Variovorax paradoxus: one gene and its partner. The protein of the gene in region 1 interacts with the protein of each later gene in a pairwise test. Links are inferred from orthologs where the notes say so. Each region holds a gene or a part of one and is shown in the gene's direction. Other genes may lie near its edges.

Evidence for each region. The genes of interacting proteins can lie anywhere in the genome.
Region 2: the proteins of QFZ47_RS14770 (region 1) and QFZ47_RS10980 interact in binary tests that used the Escherichia coli proteins (3 or more experiments, as listed by UniProt). The link is inferred for Variovorax paradoxus from one-to-one orthologs.

What each region holds. Positions count from the first base shown.
Region 1 is NZ_JAUSXL010000002.1:2,340,549-2,348,470, forward strand. Bases 2,291-5,126 are described here. They hold QFZ47_RS14770 (PTS sugar transporter subunit IIA), read left to right. Parts: upstream 2,291-3,392; coding sequence 3,393-3,860; downstream 3,861-5,126. Other genes in these bases: QFZ47_RS14760 (ATP-dependent helicase), read left to right, coding at 2,291-2,565; hpf (ribosome hibernation-promoting factor, HPF/YfiA family), read left to right, coding at 2,880-3,209; hprK (HPr(Ser) kinase/phosphatase), read left to right, coding at 3,955-4,914; fur (ferric iron uptake transcriptional regulator), read right to left, coding at 5,034-5,126. Outside these bases: magnesium/cobalt transporter CorA, read right to left, coding at 1-217; more of QFZ47_RS14760, read left to right, coding at 430-2,290; more of fur, read right to left, coding at 5,127-5,453; QFZ47_RS14785 (outer membrane protein assembly factor BamE), read left to right, coding at 5,542-6,105; dapB (4-hydroxy-tetrahydrodipicolinate reductase), read left to right, coding at 6,257-7,057; QFZ47_RS14795 (MotA/TolQ/ExbB proton channel family protein), read left to right, coding at 7,065-7,772; QFZ47_RS14800 (ExbD/TolR family protein), read left to right, coding at 7,793-7,922. UniProt on the Escherichia coli protein: Seems to have a role in regulating nitrogen assimilation.
Region 2 is NZ_JAUSXL010000002.1:1,524,660-1,531,120, reverse strand. What follows is about bases 2,576-5,936. They hold QFZ47_RS10980 (DUF4118 domain-containing protein), read left to right. Parts: upstream 2,576-2,964; coding sequence 2,965-5,736; downstream 5,737-5,936. Other genes in these bases: kdpE (two-component system response regulator KdpE), read left to right, coding at 5,741-5,936; kdpC (potassium-transporting ATPase subunit KdpC), read left to right, coding at 2,576-2,944. Also shown: potassium-transporting ATPase subunit KdpA, read left to right, coding at 1-241; potassium-transporting ATPase subunit KdpB, read left to right, coding at 253-2,349; more of kdpC, read left to right, coding at 2,363-2,575; more of kdpE, read left to right, coding at 5,937-6,433. UniProt on the Escherichia coli protein: Member of the two-component regulatory system KdpD/KdpE involved in the regulation of the kdp operon. KdpD may function as a membrane-associated protein kinase that phosphorylates KdpE in response to environmental signals.

The sequences.
Region 1 (7,922 bases):
CGTTGTCTTCCTCGTAGAAGCGGGCCGACTCCTCGATGTCCTCGTCCATCGCGTCTTCGGGAATCGAGAGCCCGTAGTACTGCTTGATCCAGCGCTTTTCCTCGAGCGTGGGCGATTCGAGGTCGACCCAGATCGGCTGGAACTTGGAAAGCTCCTCGAGCGCCTCGATCTCTTCCTGGACAAGGCGGCCGTTGGCGAGCGTAAAGATATTGAGCATGGGCTCACTCCCGTGAAATGGCTGAGGCGATGGGGCGAGGGAGGTGTGCTTTCAATCCCCGGGCCCGAGACGTCAGAACGCGGGAGTTGAAAGCTGCCGAGACGGTGCGGTTTCCATGATGCGGTCTCCAGTTGCAGCGAGGGGCGATTATGTCATCGGCCGTGTGGCGGCAAGGCCGCCGATCTGGATGGACATACAGTAAAGTCGCGGCCATGCAGACCGCTGCGCTCCCCGTTTTTTCCACCGTCGGCACCACTGGCACCACCGGCACCACCCAGGCCGAGCGCCTGGCCGCGGCGCTCTCGGGGCTCAACGACGAGCAGCGCGCCGCCGTCGAGCACGGCGTCGGCACGCTGACCGGGCGCGACGAGCGGCCGCTGCTGGTGATCGCCGGCGCGGGCTCGGGCAAGACCAGCACGCTGGCGCACCGGGTGGCGCACCTCATTGCCGGCGGCGTCGATCCGCAGCGCCTGCTGCTTTTGACCTTCTCGCGCCGCGCGGCGCAGGAAATGGAGCGCCGGGCGGGCCAGGTGCTGGCGCGCGTGCTCGGGCTCAAGTCCGACAAGCCGCCCGCGCTGCCGTGGGCCGGCACTTTCCATGGCATCGGCGCGCGCCTGCTGCGCGAATACGCCGCGCACATCGGCCTGAACGACCACTTCACGATCCACGACCGCGGCGACGCCGAGGACCTGATGGGCCTGGTGCGCCACGAGCTCGGGCTGTCGTCGAGCGTGAACCGCTTTCCGCGCAAGGGCACCTGCCTTTCGATCTATTCGCGCTGTGTCAACACGCGCGCGCCGCTGGCCGATGTGCTGGCCGAGGCCTTTCCGTGGTGCGCCGAGTGGGAAGCCGAACTCAAGCGCCTGTTCGGCGCCTACGTGGAGGCCAAGCAGCAGCAGAACGTGCTCGACTACGACGACCTGCTGCTCTACTGGGCCGGCATGGTGGCCGAGCCCGCGCTGGCGGCGCTGGTCGGCGCGCGCTTCGACCATGTACTGGTCGACGAATATCAGGACACCAACCTGCTGCAGGCCTCGATCCTGCTCGCGCTCAAGCCCGATGGCCGCGGCGTGACGGTGGTGGGCGACGATGCGCAGTCGATCTACTCGTTTCGCGGCGCAACGGTACGTAACATCCTCGACTTTCCGTCGCAGTTCTCGCAGGCTGCGCGCGTGGTCACGCTGGAGCGCAACTACCGCTCGACCCAGCCGATTCTCGATGTCTCGAACCGCGTCATCGCGCAGGCCGCCGAGCGGCATGCCAAGACGCTCTGGACCGACAAGCCGTCGGCGGGCCGGCCGCAACTGGTGCTGGTGCCCGACGAGGCGCAGCAGGCCGTCTGGGTGGCCGACAAGGTGCTGGCGCACCGTGAGGGCGGCCTGGCGCTCAAGTCGCAGGCGGTGCTGTTTCGCGCCTCCACGCACAGTGCGCCGCTCGAACTGGAACTGGCGCGCCGCAACATTCCGTTCGTGAAGTATGGCGGCCTCAAGTTTCTCGAGGCCTCGCATGTGAAGGACCTGCTCGCGGTGCTGCGCTTCGCCGAGAACCCGCGCGGCCGCATCGCGGGTTTTCGCGTCACGCAGCTCATCCCGGGCATCGGGCCCGCCACCGGCGCGCGGCTGCTCGATGCGATGGACCAGGCCGCCGATCCGGTGGCCGCGGTGCGCGAGTTCGTGCCGCCACCCGCCGCCCGCGCGGAATGGGCGGTGTTTGCCGAGGCCTATGCCGCGCTGTGCGCGCCCTCGCCGCCGTGGCCGGCCGATGTGGAGCTGGCGGTGCGCTGGTATCTGCCGCACCTCGACCGGCTCTACGACGACCCCTCCGGCGTGCGGCGCGGCGACGTCGAGCAGCTGGCGCGGCTGGCCTCGGGCTACGGCTCGCGCGAGCGCTTCCTGACCGAACTCACGCTCGATCCGCCCGACGCCACCAGCGACAGGCCGGGTCCGCCCTCGCTCGACGAGGACTACCTGATCCTGTCCACCATCCACTCGGCCAAGGGGCAGGAGTGGAATTCGGTGCATGTGCTCAACGTGGTCGACGGCTGCCTGCCGGCCGACGTGGCGCAGGGTGCGCATGAACTCGAAGAGGAGCGGCGGCTGCTCTACGTGGCAATGACGCGGGCGCGCGACCACCTGCATCTTCTGGTGCCGCAGCGCTTCTACGTGACGCAGCAGGCCGTGCGCGGCGACCGGCACCTGTATGCCAACCGCACGCGCTTCATTTCCGAACGCGATCTCGCGGGCTTCGAGCAGCAGACCTGGCCGCCGCCGCCCGAGCGCCCGCCCGCAGTGCCGCCGCCGGCCGCGGTGATCGATTTGCGCAACCGCATGCGCGCCGCCTGGAGCTGAACCGGCAGGCCCTTCGCCTGGCAGGGTCACCGGTGGTCACGCACTGAAACACTTGCTGCCAAAGTGCTGCATCGGCGGGCCAGCATGCGCGGGCAGCTATGGAATCACTAGCGCAGGGGAGCATCGCCCGCAGGCGGCCGCCACCCGGAGAAGTCAGCTATTGCAATACCATGACAGCTTGGGCATAGTGAATCGACCGTCCCTTCTTTTCTCTTCTTTCCCTCTTCTCCCCCCAACCCCACCTGTTTCGCCGGCCACGCCTCATCCCGAAGCGGGGCCATTTTCCCCAACCGTCAATTCTCAGGAGGTCATTCATGAATTTGACGATCAGCGGTCATCACCTCGACGTCACACCTGCCTTGCGTACCTACGTCACGAGCAAGCTGGACCGGATCACACGGCACTTCGACCAGGTGGTCGATGTGAAGGTGCTCCTCACGGTGGAAAAGCAGAAGGAAAAGGAACGCCGCCAAAGGGCGGAGTGCAACATTCACGTCAAGGGTAACGACATGTTCGCGGAGTCGAGCCACGCTGATCTCTATGCTGCGGTCGATGAACTGGTCGACAAGCTCGACCGCCAGGTGGTGCGCCACAAGGACCGCCTGCAAGACCACCATCACGCCGCGCCCAAGCGCGTGATGTAGGCCACGGGCACGGGCTGCGGCCCCTGCCGACAAGCCGCCTCCGGGCGGCTTTTTGCTGCCTGTTCCTGTTACCGGCGCTGACACGGGTGCGAGGCCTCCGGGCAACATGTAGCCAAAAAGTAAGTAACGGGAGTGGGGGTTTTTACCAAGCAGGTGCATAATCGCCCCCGCCCTTGCCCCACCATGAATCGCCTCGCGTCCATCCTGCCGCCCGCTCAAGTGCTTGTGAGCGTTGACGCTACCAGCAAGAAACGTGCTTTCGAAGAAGCCGGCTTGCTGTTCGAGAGCCTTCATGGCCTCGGCCGCGCCCTGATCACCGACAGCCTGTTTGCGCGCGAACGCCTCGGCTCCACCGGGCTCGGGCACGGGGTGGCCATTCCGCACGGTCGCATCAAGGGCCTCAAGGCCCCCATGGCCGCGGTCTTCCAGCTGGCAAACCCGATCGGTTTCGACGCGCCCGACGAGCAGCCCGTCGGGCTCCTGATCTTCCTGCTGGTGCCCGAGGCGGCCACGCAGAAGCACCTCGAAATCCTCTCCGAGATCGCCGAACTGCTGAGTGACGCCAACCTGCGCGAGCAGATCAAGTCGAGCACCGACGCGGCCGAACTGCACGGACTCATTGCCGGCTGGCAATCGACGCAAGTCGCCTGAAGTGCCTGCCCGCAGGCTCCTGCGGTCCCGCAGGGCCGGTTCCGCGGTATTCTGGCCGGCCTCCAACTAGGCGCGCAGCGCCATCTCCCTACGCATGAAGCCGACCGTCATCAGTGCCGATGCCATGTTCGAGGAATTCCGCGGGTCGCTCCGCTGGGAATGGCTCGCCGGGCTCGGGGCGTCAGAGCGCCAGTTCGACCCTGAAGTCATCAGCCGCGCCCAGTCGGCGGCCGATCTGGTCGGTTACCTCAATTACATCCATCCGTACCGCGTTCAGATCCTGGGCGCGCGCGAAGTGGCCTACCTGACGCGCGGCAGCCAGGAAGACTGCGCCCGGCGCATTGCCCGCATCGTCACGCTGGAGCCGCCTATGCTGGTGCTGGCCGACGGCCAGGCCGCGCCGGACGAGCTGCTATCGATCTGCGAGCGCGCACAGCTGCCGCTGTTCGCCACCCGCGAGTCGTCGGCCTTCGTGATCGACCTGCTGCGCGCCTACCTGTCCAAGCATTTCGCGGAACGCACCTCGATGCACGGGGTGTTCATGGACATCCTGGGCATGGGGGTCATGATCACCGGCGAATCCGGGCTCGGCAAGAGCGAGCTCGGGCTGGAACTGATTTCGCGCGGCAACGGCCTGGTGGCCGACGATGCAGTCGACCTTTTCCGCATCAACCAGAACACCATCGAGGGCCGCTGCCCCGACCTGCTGCTCAACCTGCTGGAGGTGCGCGGCATCGGCCTCTTGGACATCCGCGCGATCTTCGGCGAGACGGCGGTGCGGCGGAAGATGCGGCTCAAGCTCATCGTGCACCTGGTGCGGCGCGACAGCTTCGAGCGCGACTACGAGCGCATGCCCTCGGCGCCGCTCACGCAGGACGTGCTGGGCATTCCGGTGCGCAAGGTCATCATCCAGGTGGTGGCCGGACGCAACATCGCCGTGCTGGTGGAGGCCGCCGTGCGCAACTCGATCCTGCAGCTGCGCGGCATCGACACCTATGCCGATTTCGTGGCGCGCCACCACAAGGCGATGGAAAGCGGCCGCGACGGCGAATGAAGGGCGCGCGGCGCTGCGGGACATGCGGCCGCCGCCGGGCCGCCCCAAGGCGGGCCGCGCCTCCCCCTCGGGGGGTGGAGTTACACGCAGCGAAGCGAAGTGAAAAGCCGGGGGGCCATTTACCTCTTGCTGACGCAGTCGCCGCACAGGCCGTAGAGCGACATCGCGTGGTCCTGCAGGATCCAGCCCTTGTCCTTGGAAATCATCTGCTGGCGGCGCTCGATCTCGGCGTCGTAGAACTCCTCGACCTTGCCGCACGAGGTGCAGATCAGGTGGTCGTGGTGCGTGCCCTCGTTGAGCTCGTAGACCGCCTTGCCGCTTTCGAAATGGCTGCGCTCGAGGATGCCGGCCTGCTCGAACTGCGTCAGCACGCGGTAGACGGTGGCCAGGCCGATGTCGGAGTGCTCGTTCAGGAGCACGCGAAAGACGTCTTCGGCCGTCATGTGGCGCTGGCTGCCGGTCTGGAAGATCTCGAGGATCTTCAGGCGTGGCAGAGTGGCCTTGAGGCCGGTATTCTTGAGTTCGTCGATGTTGGCCATGATGGTTCCTGCGCCCTGGGCTGCGGACGGGCCCAAAAGGGCCAGCCGCTACAATGGCTGATCATATCGCTACCCCCTTTTTCTTCCCATGCCTGCCATTCTCCAACGCCGTCCCTGGCTGCTGGCTGCGGCCGTCGCCGCGACGTTCTGCCTCGGCGCCTGCAGCGGCTTCAGCGATCGCACGCGTGGTGCGCTGACGGCCATCACGCCCTACAAGGTCGAAGTGGTCCAGGGCAACTTCGTGTCGAAGGAACAGGTCGAGGCGCTCAAGCCCGGCATGTCGCGCCAGCAAGTGCGTGAAATCCTCGGCACGTCGCTGCTGACCGACGTCTTCCACAAGGATCGCTGGGACTACGTCTTCACGATCAAGCGCCAGGGCGTCGATCCCCAGGAACGCCGCCTGACCGTCTTCTTCAACGGCGAGCTGCTCGAGCGTTTCGAGGGCGACCCGATGCCCAGCGAGGAAGAATTCGTCGCCACGCTCGACACCCGCAAGAAGAGCGGCAAGGTGCCGCCGCTCGAAGCGTCGGAAGAAGAGCTCAAGAAATTCGCCCCCAAGGAAGACGGCAGCAAAAAGGCCGATGCCACCACCACGGCAACCAGCCTGCCGCCGCTTCCTGCCGCGTATCCCCCGCTCGAAGCCGCGCGCTGAGCACGCGCCAAGCAGAGGGCGAGGGCGGGCGCACCCGCCGGCCAGGCGGACGCGTGCCGGTCTCCATGCCAATTTCGAAGGCTGAATCCGCGTGACTGAATCCATTTCCACTTCTTCTTCTTCGTCTCCTTCCGAGTCCTCCACGCCCGCGCTGCGGCGCATCGCGGTCGCGGGCGCCTCGGGCCGCATGGGCCGCATGCTGGTCGAAGCGGTGCGCGAGGCGCCCGATTGCCGCCTGGCCGGCGCGCTCGACATGGCGGGCAGCCAGGCCATCGGCGCCGATGCGGCCGCGTTCCTCGGTTTCACGAGCGGCGTGCCGATCGTGTCCGACCTGCGCACCGGCCTCCAGGACGCGCAGGTGCTCATCGACTTCACCCGGCCCGAAGGCACGCTCGCGCACCTTGCCATCTGCCGCGAACTCGGCGTGCAGGCCGTGATCGGCACCACCGGCTTCAGCGACGCGCAGAAGGCCGAGATCGCCGAGATCGCGAAGGACATCGCGATCATGGTCTCGCCCAACATGAGCGTGGGCGTCAACGTCACCTTCAAGCTGCTCGAAATGGCGGCCAAGGCGCTCTCGACGGGCTACGACATCGAGATCATCGAGGCGCACCACCGCCACAAGGTCGATGCGCCCTCGGGCACCGCGCTCAAGATGGGCGAGGTCATTGCCGAGGCGCTGGGCCGCGACCTGAAGGAATGCGCCGTCTACGGCCGCGAAGGCATTACCGGCGAACGCGATCCGTCGACCATCGGCTTTGCCGCCATCCGCGGCGGCGACATCGTGGGCGACCACACCGTGCTGTTCGCGGGCACCGGCGAGCGCATCGAGATCACCCACAAGTCGGCCAGCCGTGTCACCTACGCGCAGGGCGCGCTGCGCGCCGTGCGCTTCCTGGCCGGCCAGAAGGCGGGCCTGTTCGACATGTTCGACGTGCTGGATCTGCGCTGAAAGAACGATGAGCGTTCTCGAATTGCTCACCCATGGCGACGGCGTCAGCCGTTCGGTGGCGGCGCTGCTGCTGGCCATGTCGATCTCGAGCTGGGTGGTGATTCTCTGGAAAGCCTGGCTGCTGCGCGGCGGCACGCGCGACGTGCTGCGCAGCATCGCGGCATTCTGGCAATCGGCCACGCTCGCCGATGCGCAGCAGCGGCTCCAGGCCTTCGACCGCGCCACGCTGGTGGGGCCGGCGGTGAGCGCCATCAGGAATGCGGCGGCAGCAGATACAGGCAATGCAACGCTCGGCGCCACCACCGGCGACCGCAACCAGCGGCTCACGCGGGCGCTGCGCGGGGCGCTGCATGGTGCGCTGCGGCGCCTGCAGTCCGGTCAGATTCTGTTGGCCACGGTCGGCGCCACGGCGCCCTTCGTGGGCCTGCTGGGCACCGTGTGGGGCATCTACGGTGCGTTGTCGGGCATTGCCGGCCAGACCGGCGGCTTCACCATCGACAAGGTGGCCGGCCCGGTGGGCGAGGCGCTGGTGATGACGGCCTTCGGCCTGGCCGTGGCGATTCCGGCCGTGCTGGCCTACAACGTGTTCGGCCGCGTCATCGGCCGCATCGAAGCCGAGCTCGAGGGCTTTGCGCACGACCTGCTCGGCAGCTTCGGCAGCCCGCCGCCACCCGCCGCGCCGCCGCCCGCGCGGCCCATGCCGGTGTCGGCCTAGCCGGACGGAGCACACGAACCATGGCCTTCGGTCGCACCTCCCTGGGCAGCAGCGCCGCCGGCGGCGGGCGCGCGACGGGGGCCGGCGGGCAGCGGCCGCTGTCCGACATCAACGTCACGCCGCTGGTCGACGTGATGCTGGTGCTGCTGG
Region 2 (6,461 bases), 820 kb from region 1 along the record:
CAACGGTTTGCTCGCGCTTGCGATGTGGCTCGGCCGCTTCGCGGTGATCGTGCCGGTGCTGGCCATTGCCGGTTCGCTCGCGGCCAAGCAGCGCCTGCCCGTCACCGGCGGCACGCTGCCCACGCACGGGCCGCTGTTCGTCTCGCTGCTGATCGGCACTGTGCTGCTGGTCGGCCTGCTCAACTACGTGCCGGCACTGGCCCTGGGGCCCGTGGTCGAACACCTTGTGCTCTGGAAGTGAAGGAGCGCACCATGATTCATACCAAGACATCTCTCTCGCTGCTCGATGCGGCACTGGTCAAGCCCGCGCTGTGGGGCGCCTTCGCCAAGCTGAACCCGCGCACGCAGTGGCGCAACCCGGTGATGTTCATCGTCTACATCGGCAGCATCCTCACGACGCTGCTCTGGGTGCATTCGCTGAGCTTCCCCGGCGACACCGGCATGAAGCCCGCCTTCGTGCTGGCCATCACCATCTGGCTGTGGTTCACCGTGCTGTTCGCCAACTTCGCCGAAGCCCTGGCCGAGGGCCGCAGCAAGGCGCAGGCTGCTTCGCTGCGCGGCCTGCGCAAGGACACCTGGGCCAGGAAGCTCAAGGAGCCGCGCCACGGAAGCCAGTGGCTCCCGGAGCAGGCGCCGAACCTGCGCAAGGGCGACGTGGTGCTGGTCGAGACGGGTGACGTGATCCCGCTCGACGGCGAGGTGATCGAAGGCGTGGCCTCGGTCGACGAGAGCGCCATCACCGGCGAATCGGCCCCGGTGGTGCGCGAGTCGGGCGGCGACTTCTCGGCCGTGACCGGCGGCACGCGCGTGCTGTCCGACTGGCTGGTGGTGCGCATCTCGGTGAACCCCGGCGAATCGTTCCTCGACCGCATGATCGGCATGGTCGAGGCGGCCAAGCGCCACAAGACGCCCAACGAGATCGCGCTCACCATCCTGCTGGTGGCGCTGACGCTGGTGTTCCTGATGGTCACCGTCACGCTGCTGCCGTTCTCGGTGTTCAGCGTCGAGGCTGCGGGTGCGGGCACCGTGGTGTCGCTCACCGCGCTGGTGGCGCTGCTGGTGTGCCTGATCCCGACCACCATCGGCGGCCTGCTCTCGGCCGTGGGCGTGGCCGGCATGAGCCGCATGATGCAGGCCAACGTGATCGCCACCTCGGGCCGCGCGGTGGAGGCGGCCGGCGACGTCGATGTGCTGCTGCTCGACAAGACCGGCACCATCACGCACGGCAACCGCCAGGCCAGTGCCTTCCTGCCCGCGCCCGGCGTGCCGAAGGGCCGCCTCGCGCGCGCCGCGATGCTCGCCTCGCTGGCCGACGAGACGCCCGAGGGGCGCAGCATCGTCGATCTTGCGCGCCGCGACGGACTGGAGGCCGCACCGGTCGAAGGCGCGCGCTTCATTCCGTTCACCGCGCAGACGCGCATGAGCGGCGTCGACCTGCCGGCCGCACCCCACAGCCTCGATGCCGACGCGGTGCTGCTGCGCAAGGGCGCGGTCGATGCGGTCCGCCGGCATGTCGAATCGCTGGGCGGCAGCATGCCCGCCGAGGTGCTGCGCGCGGCCGAGGAAACGGCGCGCCGCGGCAGCACGCCGCTGGCCGTGGCCGAGGGCAACCGCGTGCTCGGCGTGGTCGAGCTCAAGGACATCGTCAAGACCGGCATCAAGGAGCGCTTTGCCGAGCTGCGCCGCATGGGCATCAAGACGGTGATGATCACCGGCGACAACAAACTCACCGCCGCGGCCATTGCGGCCGAGGCCGGCGTCGACGACTTCCTGGCCGAAGCCACGCCCGAGGACAAGCTCGCGCTGATCCGCAAGTACCAGTCCGATGGCCGCCTGGTCGCGATGACCGGCGACGGCACCAACGACGCGCCCGCGCTCGCGCAGGCCGACGTGGCGGTGGCCATGGGCAGCGGCACGCAGGCCGCGAAGGAGGCCGGCAACATGGTCGACCTGGATTCGAATCCGACCAAGCTGCTCGAGGTGGTGGAAACCGGCAAGGCGCTTCTGATGACGCGCGGCTCGCTCACCACCTTCTCGATCGCCAACGACGTGGCGAAGTACTTCGCGATCATTCCGGCGATCTTCGTCTCGACCTACCCGCAGCTCGGCGCGCTCAACGTGATGCGGCTCGCGAGCCCGTCGTCGGCCATCCTGTCGGCGGTGATCTTCAACGCGCTGGTCATCGTGTTTTTGATTCCGCTCGCGCTCAAGGGCGTGCGCTACCGGCCGGTGGGCGCGGCCGCGCTGCTGCGCCGCAACCTGGCCATCTACGGCCTCGGCGGCCTGCTCGTTCCCTTCATCGGCATCAAGCTGATCGATTGGCTGCTGGTCGCGGTCCATCTGGTCTGAGGAGTTCTTCACCATGAACAACGTCATTCGTCCCGCCCTCGTGCTCTTCGCGCTGCTGGGCGCGCTCGCCGGCCTGGTCTATCCGCTGGCCGTCACCGGCGCTGCCAAGGCGCTGTTTCCCGCGCAGGCGGCCGGCAGCCTGGTCGTGCGCAACGGCGCCACCGTGGGCTCCAGCCTGATCGGCCAGAACTTCAGCGATCCGAGGCACTTCTGGGGCCGGCCCTCGGCCACCGCGCCGCAGCCCTACAACGCGAGCGCTTCGGGCGGCTCGAACCTCGGGCCGCTCAACCCGGCGCTGGCCGATGCGGTCAAGGCGCGCATCGAGGCGCTGCGCGCCGCCGACCCGGGCAATGCCGCGCCGGTGCCGGTCGACCTGGTCACGGCCTCGGCCAGCGGGCTCGACCCCGACATCAGCCCCGCCGCCGCACACTACCAGGCGGCGCGCGTGGCACGCGCGCGCGGCCTGCCGCTCGAGCAGGTGAAGGCACTGATCGCCGGCCATACGCAAGCGCCGCTCTGGGGTTTTCTGGGCGAGCCGCGCGTCAATGTGCTGGCGCTGAATCTCGCGCTCGATGAAGGCGCCTCGATGCGCTAACCTGCGCAGCCACCACCGCCATGCCCGACGCCCGCCCCGATCCCGATGTCTTGCTTGCGCAATTGCGCAGCGACGAGGCGCGCGCCCTGCGCGGCAAGCTGCGCATCTATTTCGGCGCGAGTGCCGGCGTCGGCAAGACCTGGGCCATGCTGAGCGCCGCGCAGCGCGAGCGCGCCGCGGGGCGCGACGTGCTGGTCGGCGTGGCCGAAACGCATGGCCGCAGCGAAACCGCGGCGCTGCTCGCGGGGCTGGCCGTGCTGCCGCTGCGCGAGGCGGAGCACCGCGGCCGCACGCTGGCCGAGTTCGATCTCGACGCCGCGCTCGCACGCAAGCCGGCCGTGCTGCTGGTCGACGAGCTGGCTCACACCAATGCGCCCGGATCGCGCCATGCCAAGCGCTGGCAGGACGTGCAGGAGCTGCTGGCCGCGGGCATCGAGGTCTGGTCGGCGCTCAATGTGCAGCATCTCGAAAGCCTCAACGGCACCGTCGGCGCCATCACCGGCGTGCGGGTGCACGAGACCGTGCCCGACACCGTGCTGGACGAAGCCGACGAGGTGGTGCTGGTCGACGTCACGCCCGACGAGCTCGCGGCGCGGCTTGCGGCCGGCAAGGTGTATTTGCCGCGTCATGGCGACAACGTGGCCGAGCGCGCCGCGCAGAACTTCTTCCGCAAGGGCAACCTGATCGCGCTGCGCGAGATTGCGCTGCGCCGCACCGCCGAGCATGTGGAAGACGACGTGCGCGGCTGGCGCGTCGAGCAGTCGGGCGCGGCCGGCCGCCATGGAAAGGACGGGCAGGGCGGCGAACTGCAAGCCTGGAACACCTCGGGCGCGATCCTCGCGTGCGTCGGTCCGCACGAAGGCGCGGCGCAGACGGTGCGCACCGCGGCGCGGCTCGCGGGCCAGCTCAACGTGCGCTGGCACGCGGCCTACGTCGAGACGCCGCGGCTGCAGCGGCTCGCCGCCGAGGAGCGCGACCGCATCCTCGCGGTGCTCAAGCTGGCCGAGGAACTGGGTGCGGCCACCGCGGTGCTGACCGGTTCCGACGTGGCGGAGCAACTGGCCGAGCAGGCGCGGCGGCTCAACTGCGCCACGCTGGTGCTGGGGCGCCCGGAGCCGGCCGGCGGATGGCGCCGCCGGTGGCCCGCCGCACCGATGCCGCTTTCGCGCGCGCTGGCCCGGCGCGCACCCGCGCTCGACATCATGGAAGTCGGCCGTGCCGACAGTTCGCGCCGCCTGGCGCGCGCGTCCATCAACGGCACGCGCGCCGATGACGACGACCACGAGAAGGCCCCCGTCCATTGGCCGGGCTATGCCTGGGCCACGGCGGCGAGCGTCGTGCTCACGCTGGTCTGTACGCCGCTGGCCCGCGTGCTCGAACTGTCCAACATCGTGATGCTGTTCATGCTGGGCGTGGTCGGCGTCGCCATGCGCTTCGGCCGCGGGCCCTCGGCGCTCGCGGCCCTGCTCAACGTGGCGGCGTTCGACTATTTCTTCGTGCCGCCGCGCCTGTCGTTCGCGGTGAGCGACGTGCAGTACGTGCTGACCTTCGCGATCATGCTCGGCGTGGGCCTGCTCGTGGGCCAGCTGATGGCGGGGCTGCGCTTTGCGGCCGGTGTCTCGACCAGCCGCGAACGGCGGGCACGCTCGCTGTTCGAGCTCACGCGCGAACTCTCGGCCGCGCTGGAAAGCGCGCAGGTGGTGGCGCTGGGCGCCGCCGCCGTGCAGGGGCACTTCGGCGGCCAGGCGCTGGTGCTGGTCACCGATGCGGCCGATCAGCTCGTGCTGCCCGAGCGCCCGCCCGAGGGCTTCGATGCGCAGGTGGCCGACTGGGCCTTCCGCCACGGCCAGCCCGCGGGCCTCGCCACCGCCACGCTGGCGGCCCAGCCCTGGCACTACGTGCCGCTGCAGGCGCCGATGCGCGTGCGTGGCGTGCTCGCGCTTTCGCCGTCGCAGCCGCGCTGGCTGCTGATACCGGAACAGGCGCAGCAGCTCGACACGCTCGCGCGGCAGATCGCGATTGCGCTGGAGCGCGTGCACTACGTGGAGGTGGCGCAGCAGGCGGTGGTCGAGATGGAGTCGGAGCGCCTGCGCAACGCGCTGCTGGGCGCCATCTCGCACGACGTGCGCACGCCGCTCACCGCATTGATCGCGCTGGCCGAATCGCTCCAGACGCTGCCGCCCGAGGCGCATGCCGAAGCGGCGCGCGCCATCGTGGCGCAGGCGCACGAGCTGCATGCGCTGGTCAACAACCTGCTCGACATGGCGCGGCTCGAAAGCGGCATTGCGGGCGGCGCGGTGAACCTGCGGCGCGACTGGCAGTCGGTGGAAGAGGTGGTCGGCTCGGCCATCCGCGCGGCGCGCACTGCGCTCGGCCATACCGTGGTGCAGACCGCGCTCGAGCCCGGGCTTCCGCTGGTCGAGTTCGATGCCGTGCTGATCGAGCGCGTGCTGGTCAACCTGATCGAGAACGCCACCAAGTACGGCGCGCCGCCCATCGTGGTCGGCGCGCGGGCCGAGCCCGGCAAGCTGGTGCTCACGGTGCGCGACCACGGCCCGGGCCTGCCCGCGGCGCTCTTGGGCCGCGAGCAGAGGCTGTTCGACAAGTTCACCCGCGGCGACACCGAATCGGCCACGCCGGGCGTTGGCCTGGGCCTCGCGATCTGCCGCGCCGTGGTGAGCGCGCACGGCGGCGAGATTGCCGCGGCCAATGCGCAGGGCGGCGGTGCAGAATTCATGGTCACCCTGCCGCGCCGGGAACCACCGGAACCGGCCGAAGAAGCCCCACTCTGAACCCATGCCATCGCCCACCGCCATCGTGATCGAGGACGAGCCGCAGATCCGGCGCTTCGTGCGCGGCGCGCTCGAGGCCGAGGGCTGGCTGGTGCACGAGGCCGGCACGCTGCGTGATGGCCTGGCGGCGGCCGGCACGCGCCAGCCCGACCTGCTGGTGCTCGACCTGGGCCTGCCTGACGGCGATGGCGTGGCGCTGATCCGCGATGTGCGGGGCTGGTCGGCCGTGCCGATCATCGTGCTGTCCGCGCGCAGCGACGAGGCCGACAAGATCGCCGCGCTCGATGCCGGCGCCGACGACTACCTGACCAAGCCCTTCGGCACCGGCGAGCTGCTCGCGCGTGTGCGCGCCAACTTGCGCCGTCCCCGCGCGGCGGGCGGCGACGAAACGGCAGAAGCGGTGTTCCGTTTCGGCGAGGTCGAGCTGGACCGCGCCGCGCGCATCGTGCGTCGCGCCGGCGCCGAGGTGCACCTGACGCCGACCGAGTACCGGCTGCTTTCAGTGCTCGTCGCCAACGCCGGCCGCGTGCTCACGCAGCGCCAGCTGCTGCGCGAGGTGTGGGGGCCGTCGCATACCGACCAGAGCCACTACCTGCGCATCTACATGGGGCATTTGCGGCAGAAGCTGGAAGCGGATCCGGCGCAGCCGCGGCATTTGTTGACTGAAACGGCTGTGGGGTATCGGTTGGTGGTTTAGCTTGCTGACGCCGCGCTTTTTCGGTGGC